Regions from separate parts of the Aquaspirillum sp. LM1 genome, predicted to be linked through region 2. Evidence: predicted binding sites of a transcription regulator. Region 2 holds the regulator's gene; each other region holds the start of a gene.
What was found. The regulator sigma-54, encoded in region 2, starts transcription at its own class of promoters, with help from an activator protein. The targets are predictions, from matches to a motif close to CTGGCACGCTTCATGCTT.

Region 1 (7,668 bases), 1.2 Mb from region 2:
CAGTCGCACAATCAGCTGGCCGGCCACCACGCCGTCGATGTCCACCTTGGGCGGCAAGGGCAGCGCCTGCCGGCTCAGGTCGGGCAGCACGCGCCAGTAGCGGGTGCGGTAAAAGCTCAGCGCTTCTTCGATGATGTCCACCGGCTCGCCGCCGTCCGGGTTGAGCATGCGCCAGGCGCTGACCGCCAGGGCATTGCGCTCGGCCTTCAGCAGGCTGTGCGCCTGGGCAAACGGCTGGCCGCGCTGCCATAGCTTGACTTCGCGTGGGTAACCCGAGGCGGTGGCGTCGGCCTCGCTTAGCACCACGGCGGCGTACAGGCTGTCCGGGTCGCGCCAGGTAACGCTGTGCTTGCCGGGCGGCAGCTGAAAGCCCTCGGCGACAAAGGCGCGCGCGTCCAGGTCGTATTCGCGCAGGCAGGCGGCGTCACCGCCATCAGCGGACAGCGACAGCAAACAGCGCGCCGGGCGTTCGGTGCAATGGTCAATCCCGGCCAGATGCCAGTCCACCCCTTCGGCGGCGGCCAGCGCGTCCAGATCAAACAACACTTCCCAGGCATCGCGGTTGGCGCGGTAGTCGTCGGGGCGAATGCGGCGGTACACCCCGCGTGGATGCGCCGGGCTTTGCAAAAAGTGGTGCCACCAGCCGGCATGCGCCTCGACAAACGGCACGCGCTCGTCGTCGCGCAGATGCTCCAGCACTTCGTCGGCCAGCGCGGCAAAGCGCGGGTCGGCATCCAGCTGGGCGGCGGTGTGCGCCTGTTGCTCGGCGCACCAGGCGCGGGTGGCGGCGGAATCGTCTTCCAGCCAGAGGTAGGGGTCGTGAGTGGGCATGGGGTCGGCAAGCATCAGGAAATCAATAGGGCGGTATTGTACTGCGCGGGGGGGCACACCGTGCCGATGGCAGCGCTGTAGCCCTGTTCCAGCAAAAAAACCCGCCGGGGAGAGCCGGCGGGGCAGGAAAATCGGGCTGGGTTAGCACATCTGTTTCGGCCTGTGGCCGCCCCCCATCTGTGCCCAGACCCGAGAGGGATGCAGGAGGAATACCGGGAGAGTCAGACCATCAATCAATACATCATGAACATGCGTTGCAGTGCCTTGGTGTCGTGGGTTTTGGTCAGGCCCAGCATCAGCAGGATGCGGGCTTTTTGCGGCGACAGGTTGTCGGCAACCACAAAATCCAGTTCGTCATCGTTGGCTTCGCCATTGCGGGCGGTGATACCGGTGCCGGTGCGCGAGCTACGCACCACAATCATGCCCTTCTTGCGGGCTTCGGTCAGCGCGGCCTTCACCGGGGTGGACAGGCTGCCATTGCCGGTGCCGGCGTGGACCATGCCTTCATCGCCAGCGGCAGCAAAAGCGTCCACGGCAATGCGGGTGGCATTGGCGTAGCTGTACACCACATTCACTGCCGGCAGCTTGTTCAGCTTGCTGATGTCAAATTCGCTGTCGGTGGTGTGCTTGCGGGTGGTGGCGCGGTAGAACATCGGCTTGCCCGACACCATATAGCCCAGCGCGCCCAGGTCGGCGCTGCGGAAGGTGTCGGTGGTCATGGTGTTGCTCTTGGTCACTTCGCGGGCGGCGTTGATCTGGTCGTTCAGCGACACCAGCACGCCACGGCCTGCGGCATCCGGGCTGCTGGCCAGCGCCACGGCGTTATACAGATTGATCGGACCATCGGCGCTGATGGCGGTGGACGGGCGCATGGCACCCACCAGCACCACCGGCTTCTTGCTCTTCACGGTCAGGTTGAGGAAGTAAGCGGTTTCTTCCAGGGTGTCGGTGCCGTGGGTGATGACGATGCCGTCCACGTCGCGCTGGGCCAGCAGTTCATTGACGCGCTTGCCCAGTTTCAGCCAGTGGTCGTTGGTCATGTTTTCGCTGGCGATCTGGAACACCTGCTCGCCTTTGACATTGGCCACGTTTTTCAGCTCGGGCACCGCTTCAATCAGGCGTTCCACGCCCACTTTGGCGGCGGTGTAGCCCACGGTGGTGGTCGAGGTGGCACCGGTGCCGGCAATGGTGCCGCCCGTGGCCAGAATCATCACATTCGGCTTGTCGGCAGCCAGGGCGGCGGCGGAGAACAGCACGCCGGTCAGTACAGTCAGACGCAGGGTTTGGATCATCATCAGACAGTTCCTCTGTAGGAAATTTATGTCGCTTGTCGTTGCCATTGCGCGGCCCACTCGGGCCTGCAGCATGCGGGTGGCCTCAGCCAGGATCAGGCTGGGCGGCAGCGGATTAATGCATAAACGATGCCATGTGTTCCGGCGCAAATGGATTTTCATAATAGGCTGATTTTTTGCGGATTTCTGAGCTTCTACCTCAGAGACAAAACGGAAAACCGAACAGCGCGGCGTTCGCCCATTCGGCTAGCCGAACGCCAGCGGCTGGCTTAGCCCGGCAGCGGGTCGGACGTACTGGCGTCGCCACGCAAAAAATACAGAAACCGCCCGCGATACGCCTGACCGCCAGGCAGCTGACAGTCGGCGCGGCGGGCGTGATGGCGGTAGCCGCGCGCGGACATGGCCTGGCAAAAACGGCTGCGCTGGCCCCGGTCGGGGTCAACAATCATCACTTCCACACTGGCCGACGAATGGCAATCGATAAACCCGGCCAGTTGCTCCGGCTGGTCGCGTTCGTACAGCACATCACTGCCGATAATCAGCTCAAACTGCCCCAATGCCGGGTTGCTGCCCGCCCAGTGGCCAGTTTGATACACCATTGGCCCCAGTTGGTTCAGTTTCAGGTTTTCCCGCATGAACTGCGCCGCCAGTGGGTGGCAGTCGCTGGCGGTGACATCGGCGTCACGCTGGTGCAGCACCAGGCTGGCCAGCGCCAGGCCAGCGCCAATTTCCAGCACGCGCCGCCCCTCCAGCGGCTGGGTGTGCATGGCCGCCGCCAGCACTTGCGCCGACGGCCAGACCAGGCCAAACAGCGGCCAGGTGGCCGAGGAGATGCCCAGTCGTTCGGCTTCGCCATCGGGGTCGGAAAATTGTTGTAAATCCAGCAGGGAGCGAATCTGATACTCCGCGCCGCCAATCGTCAGGGTTTCCACCTTGACTTGATAACCAGGCATGAAGGGCTTTCTGTTAACGCCGCGCCGCCTGTCGTGTCCTGCCCGGCCAGCAGCGGGGCAAAAGCTTGATTTGACAAGAAGAAGGGGAAGGATGGGTGCAGCGGAAGACGGCAGCGACAGCAGCCGACAGGCGTCATGACGCCATCGCGCTGGCCTGGCCGAAGTGGGGTCATGCCGGGTGAGGCGGGCAGCTTACCACGCTTGTGCTACCGGCAGCGGATCGGGCCGGTTTTTTGCTTACCCTTCATTCAGGAAGTAACCCCCCGCGTGCGCACGGCTGACAGTTTTTGTCCGCTCAGCTGCGCGCAAAATGAACTAGGCTGAAAAGATGTTGCCGCTACCAGACCCTGGGCAAAGGCACCGTCAAGGAGGTGAATCATGAACCGCATGCAATGGGATAGCCGGTTTTTTCTGACCGGTGCCGGGGTAATGGCTGTGCTGTTTTTGCTGGATGGCGACTGGCTGCTGCTGCCGGTGTGCCTGCTGGCCCTGATGTGGGGCGCGCGGCTGGCCGACAGCGAGCGGGTGGCGCGGCTGGTGGCGGGCGAAGGCGATGAAGATGCATTAAGCATGCTATTCGAGCCGGTTCGCAGCCATTCGCTGCTGCCACTCGACCATTTTCGCTGTCGCGAGCTGATGTTTTACCGTTCCGGCTGGCCGGTATACCGGTTTTTGTGTTCCAGCCGCTGCTGGTTTGAGTTTGTTGGCGAAAGCGAGCAGGTGGCCACGCTGACCGAGCAGCATATTCTGGTGTTTCCCGGTGTGGTGTATCTGCGCCGGGATGATCTGGCGCAGAACGAACTGCCGAGCCGACGCTGAACCCCGCCATGTCCCGATCAGCCACGCCTGAATAGTCAAACGTGGCTGATTGTGTCCTGAGTCACTGCCCAGAAAAACACAGGGGGAACCCCTGGTTTTGTGAAAAATAGCTTGCAGGTGATTGATTTTACTGGGTTTGGCTTGTTGAAAAAGTGCTGTCCTGCATCAATCCGCGCATTGCTAAGCCCAGTGCCCATATAAAATCCCCCCCCACACCACCGCCAGGTTGACCAGCCCGAGCAATTGCGCGGCGCTGCCCATGTCCTTGGCGCGCTTGGCCAGGGGATGGCGGTCCAGCGAGGTATGGTCCACTGCGGCTTCGATGGCAGAATTCAGCAGTTCGATAATCAGCGTGGCCAGCGGCGCGGCCATCATCAGCGCACGCTCCACCGGAGTGACCGGCAGCCAGAGCGCCAGCGGCAGCAATAGCGCGGCCAGCAGGCTGAGCTGGCGGAAGGCGGCTTCGTGGCGGAAGGCGGCGCGCAGGCCGTCCAGCGAGTAGCCCAGCGCATTGATCAGCCGGCGCAGGCCGGTTTTGCCCTTGAATGGGCTTTCAGTCGGTGGGGTCACACTGTCATCTCAAAAAAAGCGGTCAGGAGGGAAACCCACTCAGGGTGTCCACCTTGGCCGGACGTTGCAGCCATTGCACGCGCTGATGCATGCGCGGGCTCAGCCAGGCGTGGCCGTCGGTTTCCACCAGCATGACATCGCGGATGTCAAAGCGGGCAGCCAGCCGGGCGGTGTCGGTGCGCGAGGCAAAAAACAGCGGCTTGCTGGCCACATCGGAGCGCAGGCCGGCATCCAGGCCGTTTTCCACCAGCACGGTGGCGGCCTGACGCTGGCAGGCGGCGCTACCGGTGCGCGGGTCAATCAAATGGCAGTAACGCACGCCATTGAGCTCGAAATAGCGCTGATAATCGCCCGAAGTGCCCAGCGCCTCACCATCGCGCAGCACAATCACCGCCATGGCCTGGTTGTCCCTGGGGGCCTGCAGGCCCACTTTCCACGGTTCATCGCCCTTGCTGCCCAGCGCCAGGATATTACCGCCGATATTGATTAAGGCAGACTTAATGCCCGCTTCGCGCAGGCGCTCGGCCACCCGGTCCAGCGCCCAGCCTTTGGCCATGCCGCCCAGATCGAACGAGACATTGCGGTTACGACTGCGCACCTGTCCCCCATCTAGCTGCACATCGCTCATTTGTGGGGCGCTGGCAATCAGCCGGCGCAGGGCCGCCGGATCCGGCGTAATCGGAGCAAAGCTGTCGGCATGAAAACCCCATAATGCCACCAGCTGGCCGATGGCCGGGTTGAACAGCCCCTCGGCGGCAGAGGACATCTGCTGAGCCTGGCGCAGCAGGGCAAACACTTCCGGGTCGGTGCGTGTCCATTGATCTTGAGCCAGCGCCCGGTTGATCCGGGTCAGCTCGCTGTCGTCACGCCAGGCATGCAGACGCACATGCCAGCGGTCCAGATCCGCCAGCGCGGCGCTGACCACCGGGCGGGCCACGGACTCCGGCACATCAGCCGTGGTGATCTGCACCCGGGTGCCAAACACATAGCTTTCCTGCTGCCATAATGTGGGGCCTTGCTCGCAGCCGCTCAGCAACAGGCTGCCCAGCAAGGCCAGTGCCGCCATCATTCCCGATATCTTCAAGCAACACATTGGCGCTCCAGCGCATCCAGCAGCAGGCCGGCCACATTGCAGCCGGTTTGGTCCATGATTTCCCGAAAGCAGGTCGGGCTGGTGACATTCACTTCGGTCAGCCGCTCGCCAATCACATCCAGCCCCACCAGCAGCAGCCCTTCGGCCTTCAGGCGCGGGCCCAGTGCCTCGGCAATGGCGCGGTCGCGTGCGGTCAGCGGGCGGGCTTCGCCACGGCCCCCTGCCGCCAGGTTGCCACGGGTTTCGCCTGGCTGCGGAATGCGCGCCAGGCAGTACGGCACCGGCTCGCCGTCAATCAGCAGCACACGCTTGTCGCCATCGACAATTTCCGGCAGGTAGCGCTGGGCCATGATGGTGCGCTGGCCGCGCTCGGTCATGGTTTCCAGAATCACCGACAGATTGGGGTCGTGCGGGCTGACGCGGAAAATCCCGTCGCCGCCCATGCTGTCCAGCGGCTTGAGGATGGTGTCGCCCTGCTCGGCGACAAAGGCGCGCAAGATGGCTGGCTGCTGGCTGACCAGCGTGGGCGCGGTCCATTCAGGAAACTTCAGGATGGCCAGTTTTTCGTTGTAGTCGCGCAGGGCCTGGCCACGGTTGAACACGCGCGCGCCCTGGCTTTCGGCCAGCGACAGCAAGTGGGTGGCGTACAGGTATTGCGCGTCAAACGGCGGGTCCTTGCGCATCAGCACGGCGTCGAATTCGTTCAAGGCGCAGTCGCTGGGTGCGCCACGGACAAACCAGGCGTCGGCCTGGCCGGTCAGCGTGATCGGGCTGACCTGGGCGCGGACCTGGCCGGCGGCCACGTAGAGGTCGTCGGCTTGCAGCGCGTACAGCGCGTGGCCGCGCCGGCTGGCCTCTTCCATCATGGCAAAGGTTGAGTCTTTGTAGATTTTGAACGACGCCAGCGGGTCGGCAATAAAGGCAATTCGCATAGCAGGGCTCCAGCGCGTCAGTCGCGCAAGGGGTCAGTGGCATCCAGTTCAACCGCACCCGCCAGCAGCGCCAGCCGCGACACCACGCCATAGGCGTAAAAGCGGTTGGGCGGGCAGTCTGGCTCACCTTTGCGGTCGGGCAGGCAGGCAGTTTCAAACGACAGCGGCACAAAGTGCATACCAGGTGCATTAAGGTTTTCGTCCACGCCACGCCCGGTGTGTACCCGGTAAAAACCGCCCACCACGTAGCGGTCAATCATGTACACCACCGGTTCGGCCACCGCTTCATTGACCTGCTCGAAGGTGTACACCCCTTCCTGCACGATCACCTCGCTGACTTCCTGGCCTTCCTTGATTACCGCCATCTTGTTGCGCTGCTTGCGGTTCAGCCCGATCACCTCGCGGGCGTCCTTGACGCTCATGATGCCCATACCATAAGTGCCTGCGTCCGCTTTGACAATCACAAACGGTTTGGCGTCAATCTTGTGTTCACGATATTTCTCGCCAATCCGGGTCAGCAGGCTATCCACCACGTCGGCCAGTTGTTCTTCGCCCTGGCGCTCGTGGAAGTCCAGCCCCTTGCACGAGCGGAACAGCGGGTTGATAAACCACGGATCAATCCCGATCAGCTGGGCAAAATCGTCGGCCACCTGGTCATAGGCGGCAAAGTGGTTGCTCTTGCGGCGCACGGCCCAGCCGCCATGCAGCGGCGGCAGCACTGCTTGGTCCAGGTGTTTCAGCAGATCGGGCAGGCCGGCGGACAGGTCGTTGTTCAGCAGCACCACGCAGGGGTTGAAATCATCACCCAGGCTGACCCGGTGGCCGTGGCGGACAATCGGCTCCACCGTCAGGGTTTCACCATCGCCCAGTTCCAGCACGGTGGGGGCAGTGATATCAGGCGACAGGCTGCCCAGGCGCACTTTCAGCCCGGCCAGCTCCAGAATCTGCTTGAGCGCGGCCACATTGCGCAGATAAAACGTGTTGCGGGTGTGGTTTTCCGGCACCAGCAGCACGCTGCGTGCCTCGGGGCAGATTTTTTCCAGCGCGCTTTGCGTGGCCTGCACCGCCAGCGGCAGAAAATCCGTGCTCAGATTATTAAAGCCGCCGGGAAACAGGTTCATGTCCACCGGCGCCAGCTTGAAGCCGCTGTTGCGCAAATCCACCGAGCCGTAAAACGG
Region 2 (7,668 bases):
GGCGTGCCCAGTAGCACCACCACGTCATCGGCATGCAGTTCAAAGTCCAGTTCCGGGGCGATATGCCGGGCCGAGCGGCGTTTGACGGTGCGCACCTGCACACACAGCGCGCCCAGATGCAGTTCGCCCAGGCTCTTGCCCACGGCAGCCGAGCCAGGGGTGAGGGTGACGGCGGCCAGGCGCGGTTGCTGGGCGTCGTCCATGGCCAGGCTTTCATCGGTCACGCCACGGAAAAAGCCACGAAACAGGCTGTAGCGCTCTTCGCGCACGCTGCGGATGCGGCGCAGCACCCGGTTCAGCGGCACGCCCAGTGCCATCAGCGCCTGCGAGGCCAGCATCAGACTGCCTTCCATCACTTCCGACACCACTTCATCGGCACCGGCTTCGCGCAGCAGGTCGATATCGGAGTCGTCCACCGTGCGCACAATCACGGTGAGATCCGGGCGCAGTTGCTGCACCACCTGCAGGATACGGATGGATGAATGGGTGTCGGAGTAGGTGATCACCAGCGCCTTGGCGCGCATCAGGCCGGCGGCGAGCAGCACTTCTTTTTTGGCTGCGTCGCCAAACACCACCGCATCGCCAGCGGCGGCGGCTTCGCGCACCCGCTCCGGGTCGAGGTCGAGGGCAAACACCGGGATGGATTCGCGTTCCAGCAGCCGCGCCAGCGCCTGGCCGCTGCGGCCATAACCACAAATCAGCACATGCTCGCTGCGCAGCATGCTGGACACCAGAATCTGGTGCAGGTCAGCCGCCTGCATCATCCAGTCGGCGCGAATCAGCTTGCGCACCAGCCAGTCGCTGCGCGGAATCAGAAACGGCGACACCAGCATGGATAACAGCACGGCAGCAATCGCCGATTGCTCCACCTGCGGGGCAATCAAGTCCAGGTTGCCGGCCAGCGCCAGCAGCACAAAGCCAAACTCGCCGCCCTGCGCCAGCGCCACCGCACTGCGCAGCGATTCGCCAGACTTGTACTGAAACAAGCGGGCAATGGCAAACATCAACAGCGCCTTGCCCAGCACCAGAAAGACACCAAACACCAGCACCAGGGTAAATTGCTCGGTCAGCACCGACACATCCAGGCGCATGCCGATGGTGACAAAGAAAAAGCCCAGCAGGATATCGCGGAAGGGCTTGATGTCTTCTTCCACCTGATAGCGGTATTCGGTTTCGGCAATCAGCATGCCGGCGACAAACGCCCCCAGCGCCAGCGACAGGCCAGACAGTTCGGTGAGGTAGGAGACGCCCAGCGTCACCAGCAACACATTGATCATGAACAGTTCGGACGAGCGCTGACGCGCCACCAGATGAAACCATGGCCGCATCACCCGCTGGCCAATGCTGAACAGCAGCACCATCACGCCGCCCACTTTCAGCGCCGCCAGGCCCAGGTCCTGCCACAGATGGGCAGAATGCGAGGCAAACGCCGGAATCAGGATCAGCAGCGGCACCACCGCCAAGTCCTGAAACAGCAACACGCCAATCGACAGCTGGCCATGCGGGGCGTTGAGCTCCAGCCGTTCGGTGAGCAGCTTGGAGACAATCGCCGTGGACGACAGCGCCGCCACCGAGCCCAGGGCAAAGCCAGTGAGCGGCGAGGCACCAGCCATCACCACCAGCGCCATCACCACCAGCAGGGTGACTACCACCTGCGCCGCACCCAGGCCAAACACAATCTGACGCATGGCGCGCAGCTTGGCCAGGCTGAACTCCAGACCAATGGTGAACATCAGGAACACAATGCCGATTTCACCCAGAAAGCGGGTTTGCGCGGTATCGGCTATCAGCTGCAAGCCGCCAGGGCCAACAATAAAGCCCACCAGCAGATAGCCCAGCATGGCCGGCACCCGCAAGAGGCGGCACAAGACCACCACCAGAACGGCAGCCAGCAAAATGGCAACAACAGGGGCAAGCGAATGCATGAGCGGCGATTTTCTCCATCGGGCGGTTGGTCAGGCCAACCGGTAAGCGCCATGGGCGCGATGCGGGGGCATTATAACTTGGTTATACTTGCGGTCTTGTTGACCTGCGGTAATACCGTGTGATGGCTGTATGACTGAAGATGCTGTTTCCCTGCACCGCCTGGCGCTGGCCCGCGATGTGCTGGCCACCGAGGCGGAGGCCATCCAGACGGTATCCGCCCGCCTGGATGTGGTTTTTTTACGTGCGGTGGATGCCATCCTGGCCTGTCAGGGCCGGGTGGTGGTCACCGGCATGGGCAAGTCGGGCCATATTGGCCGCAAGATTGCCGCCACGCTGGCCTCTACCGGCACGCCGTCCTTTTTCATGCACCCGGCAGAAGCCGCGCATGGCGATCTGGGGATGATCACCGCGCAGGATGCGGTGCTGGCCTTATCCAATTCAGGCGAAACCAGCGAGTTGATCGCCTTGCTGCCCGCCTTGCGGCGCAAGGGCATTGCCCTGCTGGCTATTACCGGACGACCCGGTTCCACCCTGGCCCGTGAGGCCGACGTCCATCTGGACGCCGCCGTCAGCCGCGAAGCCTGCCCGCTGGGGCTGGCCCCCACGGCCAGCACCACGGCGGCGCTGGCGCTGGGCGATGCGCTGGCGCTTACCCTGCTGGACGCCCGGAATTTTCGTGAGGAAGACTTTGCCCTGTCCCACCCTGGCGGCAGCCTGGGCAAGCGCCTACTGGTGCGGGTGGCCGACGTGATGCACAGCGGCGAGGCGCTGCCCAAGGTGGGGCCGGACACCGCGCTGAAAGATGCGCTGTACGAAATCAGCCGCAAGGGCTTAGGCATGACCGCCGTGTGCGACGCCAATCAGCGGCTGCTGGGGGTGTTTACCGACGGCGACTTGCGCCGCCTGCTCGACCGTGGCCAGTTTGACCTGGGCCGCGCGGTGGGTGAGGTGATGAACCCAACCCCCCGCAGCATTGCCGCCGACCGGCTAGCCGCCGAGGCACTGCAGCGGATGGAGCAGGACAAGATCAACGGACTTTTGGCACTCGATGCCGCCGGCCTGCTGGTGGGCGCGCTCAATATGCACGATCTGCTGCGCGCGGGCGTGGTGTGACACAGGATAATTCAAAGCTTATGCAGACAGTACAAACCCTGGCCAGGCCGGTCAAAATGCTGGTGATGGACGTGGATGGCGTGCTGACCGACGGCAGCATCTACCTCACCGACAGCGGCGACGAGCTCAAGGCGTTCAATTCGCAGGATGGCCTGGGCCTCACCCTGCTGCGCAAAAGCGGTGTGGCGCTGGCCATTATCAGTGGCCGCAAGGCGCGCTGTGTGGAAGTGCGCGCCCAGGCGCTGGGCGTGGCGCATGTGTATCAGGGGATAGGCAACAAGGCCGAGGCGTTTGCCCAGCTGCTGGCCGATACCGGGCTGAGCGCGGCAGACTGTGCCTATATTGGCGACGATGTGATTGATTTGCCGGTGATGCGCCAGGTGGGCTTTGCCGTGGCGGTGCCAGATGCGCCCAATCTGGTGCGCAGCCACGCCCATTACGTGACCGGCAGCGCCGGCGGGCGCGGCGCAGTGCGCGAGCTGTGCGAACTGATCCTGCACGCCCAGGGCAAGCTGGATGACGCGCTGGCAGTGTATCTGGCATGAACCGTCGCCCTAACAAACTGTTTCCGCTGGTGCTGCTGGCGTTGCTGGCCGGGCTGACCTTCTGGCTGCAGTCGCTGACCGACTGGCTCAGCGCCAGCGTCAGCCATGACAAGCGCGCCGAAGCGCCAGACTACGTGGTGGAAGGCTTTACCGCCACGGTATTTGACGCCCAGGGCCAGGTTAAACAGCACCTGAGCGGCCAGCAGGCCTGGCAGCAACCCAATGACCCCACCATTCATTTGCTGCGCCCGCATTTGCGCCAGTACGCCGGTGCCGTGCTGCAACTGGAAATCATCGGCGACAATGGCCGCTATAACCCGAAAACCCGCATCAGCCAGTTTCCAGGTCAGGTCACCGTATTGCGTTACAGCCCAGGGCAGGACACCGCCAAACTGGTCAGCAGCCAGCTGACCATTGACACCGAGCAGCGTACCGCCCGTTCGCCGGCGCTGTCGGTGCTCAGCCGTGGCCCCAGCGTGGTGCGCAGCACTGGCTTCACTTACAACGATGTCACCCAGCAGGTCAAACTGCTGTCCAAGGTAAAGGTAACCCATGTTCCGACCCGTCAATGACCGCCTGCTGTCCGGCCTGCTGGCCATGGCGCTGACTGCCGTTTCTGCCCACAGCCTGGCCGAGCAGGGCGACCGCGACAAACCCATCCAGATCGAAGCCGACCGCGCCAGCCTGGATCAGCTTAAAGGCATCACCGTTTACGAGGGCAATGTGGTGGTCACCCAGGGCACCATTCTGCTGCGCGCCGCCCAGGTGACGGTCACCCAGGACAAAAACGGCGGCGATCTGGCCGTGGCTCACGGCAACCCGGCCACTTTCCGCCAGAAAATCGACGGCAAAAATGAATGGATGGACGCCCAGGGCCAGCGGATTGAATACGACAGCGGTAAAAATCTGGTTAAACTGTTCGACAACGCCAGAGTCAAGCGTGGCCAGGACATCGTGATGGGGCAGACCCTGGTCTACAATACCAAGGATGAAACCTTCATCGCCAACGGCCCCACCGGCGGTGCCAGCCCGGCCAAGGGCAGCGGCGGGCGGGTGACGGTGATTTTGCAGCCCAAGAAAAAGGATGGCCAATGAGCCGCAGCGTGCTCTCGGTACACCACCTGAACAAGCGCTATGGCAAGCGCACGGTGGTCAAGGATGTCTCGCTGGATATCAGCAGTGGCGAAGTGGTCGGCCTGCTCGGCCCCAATGGTGCCGGTAAAACCACCAGTTTTTACATGATTGTTGGCCTGGTCAGCGCTGATGGTGGCGAAATGCGCATCGATCAGCATGATATCCGCCATCTGCCCATCCATCAGCGTGCGCGCATGGGGCTGGGCTATCTGCCGCAGGAAGCATCGATCTTTCGCAAGATGACGGTCGAGGAAAACATCCTGGCCATTCTGGAAATTGCCGGTCGGCGCGGCGAAGACGCCGAAAACGAGCTGACCAGCCTGCTGGACGAACTCAATATCGGCCACCTGCGCGAATCGCCAGCACTGGCCCTGTCTGGCGGCGAGCGCCGCCGGGTGGAAATCGCCCGGGTGCTGGCCACCCGCCCGCGCTTCATCCTGCTGGATGAGCCGTTTGCCGGCGTGGATCCGATTGCCGTGCTGGACATTCAAAAAATCATTGCCTACCTGCGGGAACGCAATATCGGCGTGCTGATTACCGATCACAACGTCCGCGAGACCTTGTCGATCTGTGATCATGCCTACATTATCAACGAAGGTTCCGTGCTGGCCAAAGGCCGCCCCGACGAACTGGTGAGCGACGAAAACGTCAGACGGGTGTATCTTGGTGAACATTTCCGCCTGTAGGCGTGTGACAGCGTGATGAAGCCCGCGTAATGAAACAGAGCCTGCAACTTAAAGTCAGCCAGCAGCTGACCCTGACCCCGCAACTGCAACAGTCGATCCGGCTCTTGCAGCTTTCCACCTTGGACTTGCAGCAGGAAATTGAAAACATCCTGCACGACAACCCGATGCTGGAGCGTGACGAAGGCCAGCCCGATCCCCTGCCCAATACGGCGGACACCCCGGCCAGCAGCGCCGACACGCCCGGCAACGACAATAACGACGCGCCAGAGCCCAGCCGCGACGACGACGGCCCAGCCGATTCGCTGGAGCTGTCCGACTGGTCCAGCAGCGGTTCGGGCAACCACGACGACGATTTCGACCCGCACGCCAATATGGTGGCGGAAAAAACCCTGCGCGAGCACCTGCTTGACCAGGTGGCCGAACACGCGCTGCAAGCGCGCGACCGCGCCGTGGTCACCTTCCTGATCGAAGAACTCGACGACGATGGCTATCTCACCCAGTCGCTGGAAGAACTCGCCGCCCACCTGCCGGAAGAGCTCGGCGTGGACGCCGACGAACTGCAAGTGGGCCTGCGCCTGTTGCAGCAGTTTGAACCGGCGGGCGTGGGGGCCCGCTCGCTGGCCGAGTCGCTGACCCTGCAACTGGCCATCCTGCCGGACAGTCCGGTGCGCACGCTGGCCAAGGTGCTGATCAACGAACACCTGTCGCTCTTGGCGCACCGCGATTTCAACAAGCTCAAGCGCCAGCTGCACTGTGACGACGACATGCTCAAGGCGGTCACCCTGCTGGTGGCCTCGCTCAACCCGCGCCCGGCGGCCGGTTTTGGTCGCGACAACACCCAGTACATCGTGGCCGACGTGATGGTGCACAAAGGCCCGGAAGGCTGGCGCGCCCAGCTCAACCCGGCGGCGATGCCCAAGCTGCGGGTGAATTCGCTGTACGCCCATCTGCTGCAACACCACCGCGAAGGCGGCTCGCAGCTGACTGCGCAGTTGCAGGAAGCCAAATGGCTGATCCGCAATGTGCAGCAGCGCTTTGACACCATCCTGCGCGTATCCGAGGCCATCGTGGCGCGCCAGCAACAGTTTTTTGAGCTGGGCGAGGTGGGCATGCGCCCGCTGGTGCTGCGCGACATTGCCGACGAACTTGGCCTGCACGAATCCACCATCTCGCGGGTGACCACGCAAAAATTCCTTTTATGTCCACGGGGTATCTTCGAACTGAAATATTTCTTCGGCAGCGCGCTGGAAACCGATTCCGGCGGAGAATGCTCGGCCACTGCCATCAAGGCGCGGCTGCGCCTGCTGATTGGCAACGAAGACCCGAAAAAACCGCTTTCCGATTCGGCATTGGCTGATATGCTGGGCGCTGAAGGCATTCAGGTGGCGCGGCGGACGGTGGCCAAGTACCGCGAAGCCATGCAGATTCCGCCGGTCAACCTGCGCAAGTCGATCTGATCATGTTGTTCCGCCGTGGCCTGAGTGCCACGGCCTCAAGCCGGCTGTGGGCCGGCCGATGAAAGTATGACGGAGACCGGCCTGGGCATCAGGCCACTCCCTGCCGGCCACGCGGCGGGCCTTGTCCCGCCGCACAGCTTCAACCCGGCCCGTCCCGTTGGACGTGGCGTTTTTCCAGGAAGGAGTAAGGTTATGAACCTGAAAATCACCGGCATTCACCTCGACGTTACCCCCGCGCTGCGCGACTACATTGAAGCCAAGCTCGAACGCATCACCCGTCATGTCGATAACGTCACTTCTGTCGCCGTGACCTTGTCGGTAGACAAACTGGAACAAAAAGCCGAGGTGAACGTTCACCTCAAAGGCAAGGACATTCATGTCGAGGCCAGCAGCAGCGACATGTACGCCGCCCTGGACGCCCTGGCTGACAAGCTGGACCGCCAGGTGCTCAAATACAAGGAAAAACTGACCGACCACCACCCGGCAGACAAGGCCGCTGTGGTGCAGGCTCCGACCGAGGCCTAAAGCCCGCTTGGCGGCATGAGCGCCCAAGTGGCGGCGCGGTCGGGTTTCCTCCCGGCCAGATATCCACTACGGCGGAAACCTGCGGGTTTCCGCCCGTTCCTTCTTCCCAGCCATGTCAGCAGCGCAGATGCGCACGCTGCCCAGCCGGATCAAACCGGCGTAGAATGGCGCGGTTCCGTGAAAGCGTGGGTCACGCAATGAGTTTGATTGCCAAAATCCTGTCCCCCGAACATGTGCTGCTGGATCTGGATGTTTCCAGCAAGAAACGCGTGTTCGAGCAGG
Region 3 (7,668 bases), 1.6 Mb from region 2:
CATGCGCGCCTGGCTCAGGCCGGGCGCATGCGCACGCGCCGGGCCGCTGCCGTAATCCAGCGCGCCGTCATCCGCGCGTGTCGGCGACAGTGCCGCTGCTGGTTTGCGACCCAGCGCGCGATAATTGAAATGACCGGGCACCTGCCCGTCGATATGGACCTGATCCGGGCCGCAGCCGCATACCGTACACATAAGACTCTCCTTGTCGGCCCTGCTCCGGGCCGCCTGTTGCTATCCGCGCCGACCACAACGCGCATCCTGCTTGCCCAGCCTGCCGGGCAAGTGTTGTTATTTTTTTAACTATTTTTACTTACAAAAACCAAACAAAATCAAAAACCGTCATTCCCGCCTGCGCGGGAATGACGGTTGTTTTCAGCGGCGGTGAGGGGCATGAAAAAAGCACGTTCGACATGACGCAAAACATCAATGCCAAAATTCAAAACAGACAATATTCAATGCCCAAACCGTCGCGTCTAACCGGTTTACCTCCCCCTAAAGCGCGCCGAGCATCGCAGCCAGCCCGGGGGCAGTCCGGCCTGGTTGTTTGAGCGGCAGCGCAGCTGACGCGAGTTTCCGGGACGGCCCGGGCTGGCGAGAAGCACAGGGCACCGCCGACGCCGCAGGCGGCGGACAGGCGCGCGTCCCGGGGTCGCCTTTCTTTGCCTACTTTCTTTGGCGAAGCAAAGAAAGTAGGGCGCGCACGGGGCGCATCCCCGTCTCAATCCAGCCCCAGCCCCTCTGCGCGCAGCGCAGCCAACCCACCGCCAACCTACCCCCTCACTCCACCTCCAGCTCCGCCACCCGCAACGCCTCCCCACCACTCACCTGCAACTGATGACTGCCGCACAACGGACACCCACTCACCCGATCCCGCACCTCCACCGCCTGCGAACAGGCCAGACACCAGCCTTCGGCAGGCAGGCGGCGGATATGCACCTGCGCGCCGGCCATCAGCGTATCGCGCATCACCACCTCCAGGCTAAAAGTCAGCGCCTCGACCTCTACGCCGGCCAGTTCGCCAATTTCCAGCCAGATGGCCTTTACCCGGCTGAAGCCTTCCGCTTCGGCGTGGCTTTCCACCAGACTGACAATGCTTTCGGCCAGTGACATTTCATGCATGGGAACGGCTGTCCTTTACGGTAATGGTCCAGGCCACGCACGGGTCCAGCCACAGCGCGGCGCGCTCGGCGGCGTACCCGGCCTGCTCGGGCAAGGCGCGGTCCAGCGCCGCCGCCCACGCCCCTTCGGGATGAAAATTCCAGGCAGTGGGCGGCAGGATGCGCCAGTCGGCCACCTGGCCGGCAGCGTCCAGCGCCACCGCGTGCAGCAACAGCCCGCGCGCGGTGTCCACCGCCGCCACCGCGCGTTGCCCATCCAGCGCCACCGCGCGCGCCTGATAACCCGCGCTGCCCTGACTCAGACGCACCAGTTCAACCAGCCGCGCCAGCATGCGTGCTGCTGGCCAGTATTCGGCGGCAAACAGGCCGGCCACCCAGTTGGCCTGGCGCGCCAGCGGGCCGGTTTCTGCCGGGCTGCCCACCCAGGTAGGGGCCAGGGCAAAGGCATCGTCGTCGAGCAGGTCACGGCCCAGCGCGGCCAGTTCGCGTTCGGTCGGAAACCCCAGCAAGGGCATGCCGCCGCAGGATTCGGCCATCAGCTCGGCCAGCCGCCAGGCGTACTGGGTGTGACGTTGACGTGCCCAGGCCAGCCAGCCGTGGTAGCCGCGTGCCAGCCAGTCGGCGCAGGGTTCGCCCAGCACAAATTCAGCCAGCGCGTCGGCCACCGCGTCTGGCCGGGTGCGCAGCGCCGCCAGAAAATCCGCGTCCGGGCTGTCGCCGCAGGCGGCGGGCCAGTCCAGCGCCACCCGGCGCAGCATGTCCTGGCGGGCTTCGGCTTCCACCGCAGCCAGGGAGGCGGGGTCGGCCTGGGCTGGGCCATTCAGGGCGGCCACCGCCAGGCTGGCGGCCAGGCCATGTGCATGACGGCACACGGTAAACAGCGGCGGCAGGCGCTGGGCGGCGTCAGCCGGGCTCAGGCCGGCACACAGGCGGGCGGCCAGCGCCGGGCGGTCAAACCGGCTGTGGCAGTGGGTCAGGGTGTGGCCATCGTGAAGCACGGTCAGGCTCAGATGGCCGGCAAGGTCAGCAGGGGTCATGCGCGCAATCCAAACAGCCGACGCCGCGACAAATCAGGCGCGGGCGTGGCCGGAAACAGCAGGTTCATCACTTCCTCAGCCGTGGCCCGCGCCGCTGCCTGACTGGCAAATTGCCACATCGGCGAAAACAGCGAAGCTTGGCGGTAATGGCCGAGCGCCGGCTCGAAGGCCCCGGCAAAGTTTACCGGGCCATCGGGCAGGGCAATGCTGTGGCTGCCATCCAGCGCCAGCGGCGCGAACGGGACAGTTTCCGCCAGTGCCAGCAAATTCATGCACCAGGGGGTGATCAGCACGCCCAGCCAGCTATCCTGCCACAAGCGAAAGCCCACCGCCTCTACTTGAATGGCCGGATTGAGTAACGGCACGTCGGCCATGCGCTCGGTCTGGATGCGCTGGAACACCGCACACAGGGTGGCCGACGGGTTCATTCCAGCACCATGAACTGGTCGCGCGCGCCATCACACACCGGGCATTTCCAGTGCGCGGGCAGCTCGACAAACGGGGTGCCAGGCGGAATCTGCCAGACATCATCGCCCTGGGCCGGGTCGTAGACATACCAGCAGATCTTGCATTCCAGCCGGGTGTCCGCCGTCAGCCGCTGGGCATCGCCCAGATAGCTGCCTTCAAACATGGTCAAATTCTCCCAGCAGCCAGCCATGCGCCTGGGCCAGGCGTTCGGCAGAATCGGCAATGTCCTCGCCGTCGGCCAGGGTCACGTCGGGGATGCGGGTGATTTCCAGCGTGTCCAGCAGCAGGGTGTTCATGGTGTTGAAATACTGCACCCGCCACACATGCACCAGCGCGGTGGCCAGCACCCGGCATTTGCCGTAGCCACGCGAAAAAATGCCCACCTGGCCTTCGCCAATCAGCCCTTCGATCCAGGCCATGTCGTCGGGGGTAACGGGCAGCAGGGTAAAGTTGATCACATGCGGGTGGTCCAGCGCCTGGCGCTGGCGGGCCAGCAGTTCCGCGCCAATTGGCGCCGCATTCATCAGGGTGGGCGGCAGGGCCGGCAGGCTGTCCAGCCAGCGGCTGCTGGCCTGGGCGCGCTCAATCAGCACGCTGGGCACCGGGGCAATTTCCACCGCATCGCCGGTTTGCTCGCCGGCAGCGTTGAACGTACACACCCGCCACACCCCGGCAAACACCGATTCCTGGATACGCACTTCACCGCCGTCGGCCAGCAATGCCCTGGCGCTGACTTCGCCTTCGCCCAGTACCTGGTTGATCAGGGTCAGGTCGGCTGCCGGCAGGCCGGCCAGCGAGCGGCTGAGGCTGCCGGCAGCCGGGGTCCAGCGGGTGGCCAGTTCGGCCAGCTCGCCCACCACCGCCAGTGCGGTGTTCAGATGGCGAATGTCTTCCGAGCTGGGCAGCGCCGGCATGGTGAAGCTGTCCATCTGTACTGGCAGCGGCATATAGGCCAGATCGGGGTCTTCAGGTTGCGAACCGGCCCCGACAAAGGCCACCACGGGAAGGGGAAACGGTTTCATGCGCACGCTCCTGGCGAGGTCGGGCTGGCCACCTTGATGCCGATGGCCGGTGGGCGGCTGACCGGTCGGGCCAGCACAGCCTGAATGTCCTGCTGATATTCGCCCCAGCCACGCAAACCGGCCAGCGTGCCCAGATAGCCGCCGTCGCGCAAAAACAGAAACGCCGGGTATTTCATCACCCCGTACTGCGCCTGCAGCGCAGCGTTGTCCGCCGGGTGCAGCAGACAGGGGGTAAGGGCAAAGCCACCATCCTTGAGCAGTTCGGGCAAAATCACCGCCGCATCGGCCACTTCTGGCAGGCGGGTGGGGTCATCGCTGCAAAACGCCACAATGGCACCGTGCTGGCGGGAAAATCCGTCCAGTTCGGCCAGGCGCAGCAGCGGCCAGCCACGCGCGGTCAGGCGGGCCAGCAGGGGGGTCAGGGCAGCGGAAAGCGGGGCAGTCACGCGGGGGAGCTCCATCAGGCAGGGGGTTGCAAAAAGTCGGGCAGTTGCGGTTCGCGGTTGATTAGGTCAGCAAAATGCGCGTCCAGGTCGGTGGCCCCGCCCAGTGCGGCGGCCACCGCGTCCAGCGCCTGCTGGATTTGCGCGGCGGTGTTGGCGTCGATCACTTCACGGGCGGCACCCAGAAAGGTCATCAGCCAGGTGCCAGGCGGCTGTGGCCCCACCAGCGACAAGTCAATGGTTTCCTCGCCTTGCGCGCCACGGCACAACGCGGTGAACGGCGAGTTCAGCGTCACAATCTGCAGGGGAATGCCCACACACATGGCTTAATCCTCCCGCTGGGCCAGCACCCGCGCATCGCCCACCCGACAGGCGTCTGCGGCGCTGGGCCGGCCTTGTTCGTAGGCAGACAGCGCCAGGCTGGCGTCGTGCAGGCCCCCTTGCGCCGGCTGGCTGCGCGGGGTCAGCGTCACCCCCCAGCGGGCCAGAATCCGGCAGGCATGGGTCAGTGCAGCGGGCAGCTGGGCACGCACCGCGTCGGTTAGGCTGCCGCCGTAGTCTTCCAGTTGCACCGGCTGCACCCCCACCAGCGCCAGCTGCGCCGGCCCCTGGCCGGACAGTTCGGCCAGCGCCAGCACTTCGGAAAACCCGGTCTGGTGCAGGCTCATTTTTTTGGCGGTCAGGTAGGCCGGCACGGCGTCGTCTTCAAATACGGCCAGCTCGCCAGGCGTCAGGCCGGCGTCGATGGCATCCAGAATCAGCAAATGGCTGGCCGACTGGACAATGGGCAACAGTGCCAGGCCCTGGGTGCCGCCATCCACCACTTCCACATGGTCGGGCAACGCCCAGCCGGCGTACAGCGCTTCGGCGGCGCGCACGCCAAAGCCTTCATCAGCCCACAGCAGATTGCCAATGCCAAGGATGACGATATGGGGAGAGTCAGTCATAAGGGCCGCTTGTTGGTGTGTTACGGGTGATGTAACACAGACACAAAGCGTGCCATGGGTCAAAAAAGGCGGTCAGGATAGATTTATGTTTTAGATCAGTAGCTTGCTGTGATTTATCAGATAGGGCCAGATTTTTACTGGTTATCTGATTTGCAGTTTTATACTGAAAACGAAAGTGATATATGCAGCTTGCTATCCATGGCTGCCGGGCCGGTAAGCATCTGCACCGCCGGCGCAAAAAAAAGCGGCGCCTGGGGGCGCCGCCAAACTCATCAACATCACTCAAACTTCACGCCTATCAGCGTAGTAGCCAGTCACCCAGATATGAACCGATCATTGGCACAGATACCCAAGGTCAGCGCACTCGCCTGCACGCGGGTATTTCAACGGGACGGCGACTCGACCACTTTCGGCATGAACCTCACCCGACTTGTCGTTCCCGCCTTCGCGGGAACGACACCTGAGGTGAAACTCATGCCGAAAGCGGTCTAATCGCCTGTCAGTCGATTCAGATCATGGTGACTGGCTACTAGTAGGACGCCCCCTGCTTCATCCCCCGTGGGTAAAATCAAAATCGCTGGCGCTGACCGAGCTGACGCCCACCAGGGTCACGCTGGGGCCACCGCTCAGGCTGATGGTGGTGTTGCCGTCGGCGCTGGTGACGGTGGCCACGGTCAGCAGTTCGGCATAGCTGGACACATGGCCATCGTGTACTTGCAGCAGGTCGCTGCCCTGGGTGAAGCTGGTGACCGTGGCGCTACCGCTGCCATGACCAAGGTCGATCACGTCCACGCCGGTACCGGCTGTCAGGGTCACCTTGCCCCAGCCCAGGTCGATATGGCTGCCGCCACTGCCGGCAATAATGCTGGTGATGCCGGATTCAGCGCGCACATTCAGGGCACCGCTGCCGCCGGTAATCACATCGGTGCCGCCGTGGGTGGTCACCAGCGTGGTGCCGGCCCCTGCCGTGACGGTATTGCTGCCGCTGCCCAGTTGCAGGCTTTGGGTGCCGCTGGCACCGGTGGTGATGGTGTTGTGACCACTGCCGGTGCTCAGGCTAAGGTCTGCCCCGTCCTTGAGCTGAAACACCTGGTCGCTGCTGTCGCCCTGGATGCGTTCAATGCCGGAAAACGCCGTCAGGCTGTTCAGGTTGAAGGTGCCGCTGCCGCTCAGGCTGAGGGTGTCCATGCCGGTGTCACCCACCAGGCTGTCGCCGCTGTTCAGTGTGGCCGCCGTGGCCAGAATCAGGTCGTTGCCGGTGGTGCCCACACTGTCCGCACCGCTGGTCAGGGTGACCGAGGTCACGGTTGCGCCCACGCCCTTGCCACCGCCAGCCAGCCCGTCATTACCCGGTCCGCGACCGTTGCCATGTCCATGTCCCATCAAGCTTCTCCTCTGGTAAAAACCGTTGAATCAGATGCTTGTCATGGTAAAAACTTCCGCCACTGTCGTCAGCAGCACAGAGGGTAAAGCTGGGTAAAGATAGGTAAACCGGGCCATCAGGGCGGCAATCCGCATCGGAGCGACCTGGCCGCTGTGGCTTATTTCAGCACGCTGCGCAGCCACTGGCCAATGGCCTGGATTTCTTCGATGCACACCGCGTGCATCATCGGGTAGGTGTGCCAGCTTACCGGCTGGCCGTGGGCCTTGAGCGTATCCACTGCGCGCTGGCCCAGCGCCACCGGCACGATATTGTCAAATTCGCCATGGCCGGCAAACACCGGGGTGTGCTGGTTGGCCGGATGGCGGTGTTCGCTCAGGTAGTCCAGGCTGGGAATATAAGTAGACAGGGCGATGATGCCGGCCAGGGTGTCCGGCTGGGTCAGCCCGGTGGTGTAGGCCATGGCACCGCCCTGGGAAAACCCGGCCAGCACAATGTGCTCAGCTGGTACGCCACGGCTGATTTCGCGGGCAATCAGCGCGTCGATTTGCGCGCGTGAGTCACGAATGCCGTTCAGGTCCACTTTGCGGTCGATCGAATCAATATACAGAATGTCGTACCAGGCGCGCATCACATAGCCGTTATTGCAGGTCACCGGCATGGTCTGCGCGTGCGGAAACACAAAGCGCACCGGCAAATCGTCGGGCAGCTCCAGTTCAGGCACGATCGGGGCAAAGTCGCTGCCGTCAGCGCCCAGGCCATGTAGCCAGATCACCGCGTGGCGGGGTGTGCCAATGCCGGTGACCACTTCAATGCAATCCAGGAGAGGGAGGCTCATCAGGGGGATCCACAAAAAATAAAATAAAAAACGGCATCGTTGCCGATGCCGTTTTTGTCGTCAAGCCAGCCGGCTTGTCAGCGGGGCTGAAGAGATTACTGCTTTTTCTCTTCGGCTGCCGGTGCTGCCGCCGGGGCTGCAGCGGCAGCTGCGCCACCCACGGTGCCCATGACTTCCCACTTGCCGCCCTTGACCTGGTAAACGGTAATCGCGCCGTCGAGCACGTCACCCTTGTCATCAAACTTGATCTTGCCCACCACGCCGTCGTACTCGATGCCAGCCAGGGCTGCCAGGTACTTCTTCGGGTCAGCCGAATCGGCCTTCTTCATCGCTGCTACCACCAGCTTGGTGGCGTCGTAGGCGTACGGGGAGTACAGCTGCACTTCGCCGTACTTGGCCTTGAACTTTTCGTTG

Region 1: the regulator sigma-54 is predicted to act here: its motif matches at 2,242-2,259, upstream of BXU06_RS13700 (type II asparaginase).
Region 3: the regulator sigma-54 is predicted to act here: its motif matches at 5,074-5,091, upstream of hybD (HyaD/HybD family hydrogenase maturation endopeptidase).

The regions. Positions count from the first base shown of each region.
Region 1 is NZ_CP019509.1:3,150,616-3,158,283, reverse strand. Features, by position in the region: gene BXU06_RS13705 (prolyl oligopeptidase family protein) at 1-846, opposite strand, end outside; gene BXU06_RS13700 (type II asparaginase) at 1,065-2,126, opposite strand; gene BXU06_RS13695 (methyltransferase) at 2,393-3,076, opposite strand; gene BXU06_RS13690 (hypothetical protein) at 3,455-3,895, shown strand; gene BXU06_RS13685 (diacylglycerol kinase) at 4,076-4,465, opposite strand; gene BXU06_RS13680 (FAD:protein FMN transferase) at 4,488-5,534, opposite strand; gene gshB (glutathione synthase) at 5,546-6,490, opposite strand; gene gshA (glutamate--cysteine ligase) at 6,508-7,668, opposite strand, start outside.
Region 2 is NZ_CP019509.1:377,597-385,264, reverse strand. Features, by position in the region: gene BXU06_RS01745 (monovalent cation:proton antiporter family protein) at 1-1,925, opposite strand, end outside; gene BXU06_RS01740 (SIS domain-containing protein) at 2,056-3,039, shown strand; gene kdsC (3-deoxy-manno-octulosonate-8-phosphatase KdsC) at 3,060-3,584, shown strand; gene lptC (LPS export ABC transporter periplasmic protein LptC) at 3,581-4,156, shown strand; gene lptA (lipopolysaccharide transport periplasmic protein LptA) at 4,137-4,679, shown strand; gene lptB (LPS export ABC transporter ATP-binding protein) at 4,676-5,404, shown strand; gene BXU06_RS01715 (RNA polymerase factor sigma-54) at 5,434-6,861, shown strand; gene hpf (ribosome hibernation-promoting factor, HPF/YfiA family) at 7,054-7,386, shown strand; gene ptsN (PTS IIA-like nitrogen regulatory protein PtsN) at 7,584-7,668, shown strand, end outside.
Region 3 is NZ_CP019509.1:1,993,448-2,001,115, forward strand. Features, by position in the region: gene hypB (hydrogenase nickel incorporation protein HypB) at 1-192, opposite strand, end outside; gene hypA (hydrogenase maturation nickel metallochaperone HypA) at 778-1,119, opposite strand; gene BXU06_RS08465 (hypothetical protein) at 1,112-2,155, opposite strand; gene hybE ([NiFe]-hydrogenase assembly chaperone HybE) at 2,152-2,583, opposite strand; gene BXU06_RS08475 (rubredoxin) at 2,580-2,786, opposite strand; gene BXU06_RS08480 (hydrogenase expression/formation protein) at 2,779-3,645, opposite strand; gene BXU06_RS08485 (hydrogenase-1 expression HyaE) at 3,642-4,091, opposite strand; gene BXU06_RS08490 (HypC/HybG/HupF family hydrogenase formation chaperone) at 4,106-4,405, opposite strand; gene hybD (HyaD/HybD family hydrogenase maturation endopeptidase) at 4,415-5,035, opposite strand; gene BXU06_RS17370 (hypothetical protein) at 5,144-5,527, shown strand; gene BXU06_RS08500 (calcium-binding protein) at 5,585-6,418, opposite strand; gene BXU06_RS08505 (alpha/beta hydrolase) at 6,577-7,254, opposite strand; gene BXU06_RS08510 (branched-chain amino acid ABC transporter substrate-binding protein) at 7,350-7,668, opposite strand, start outside.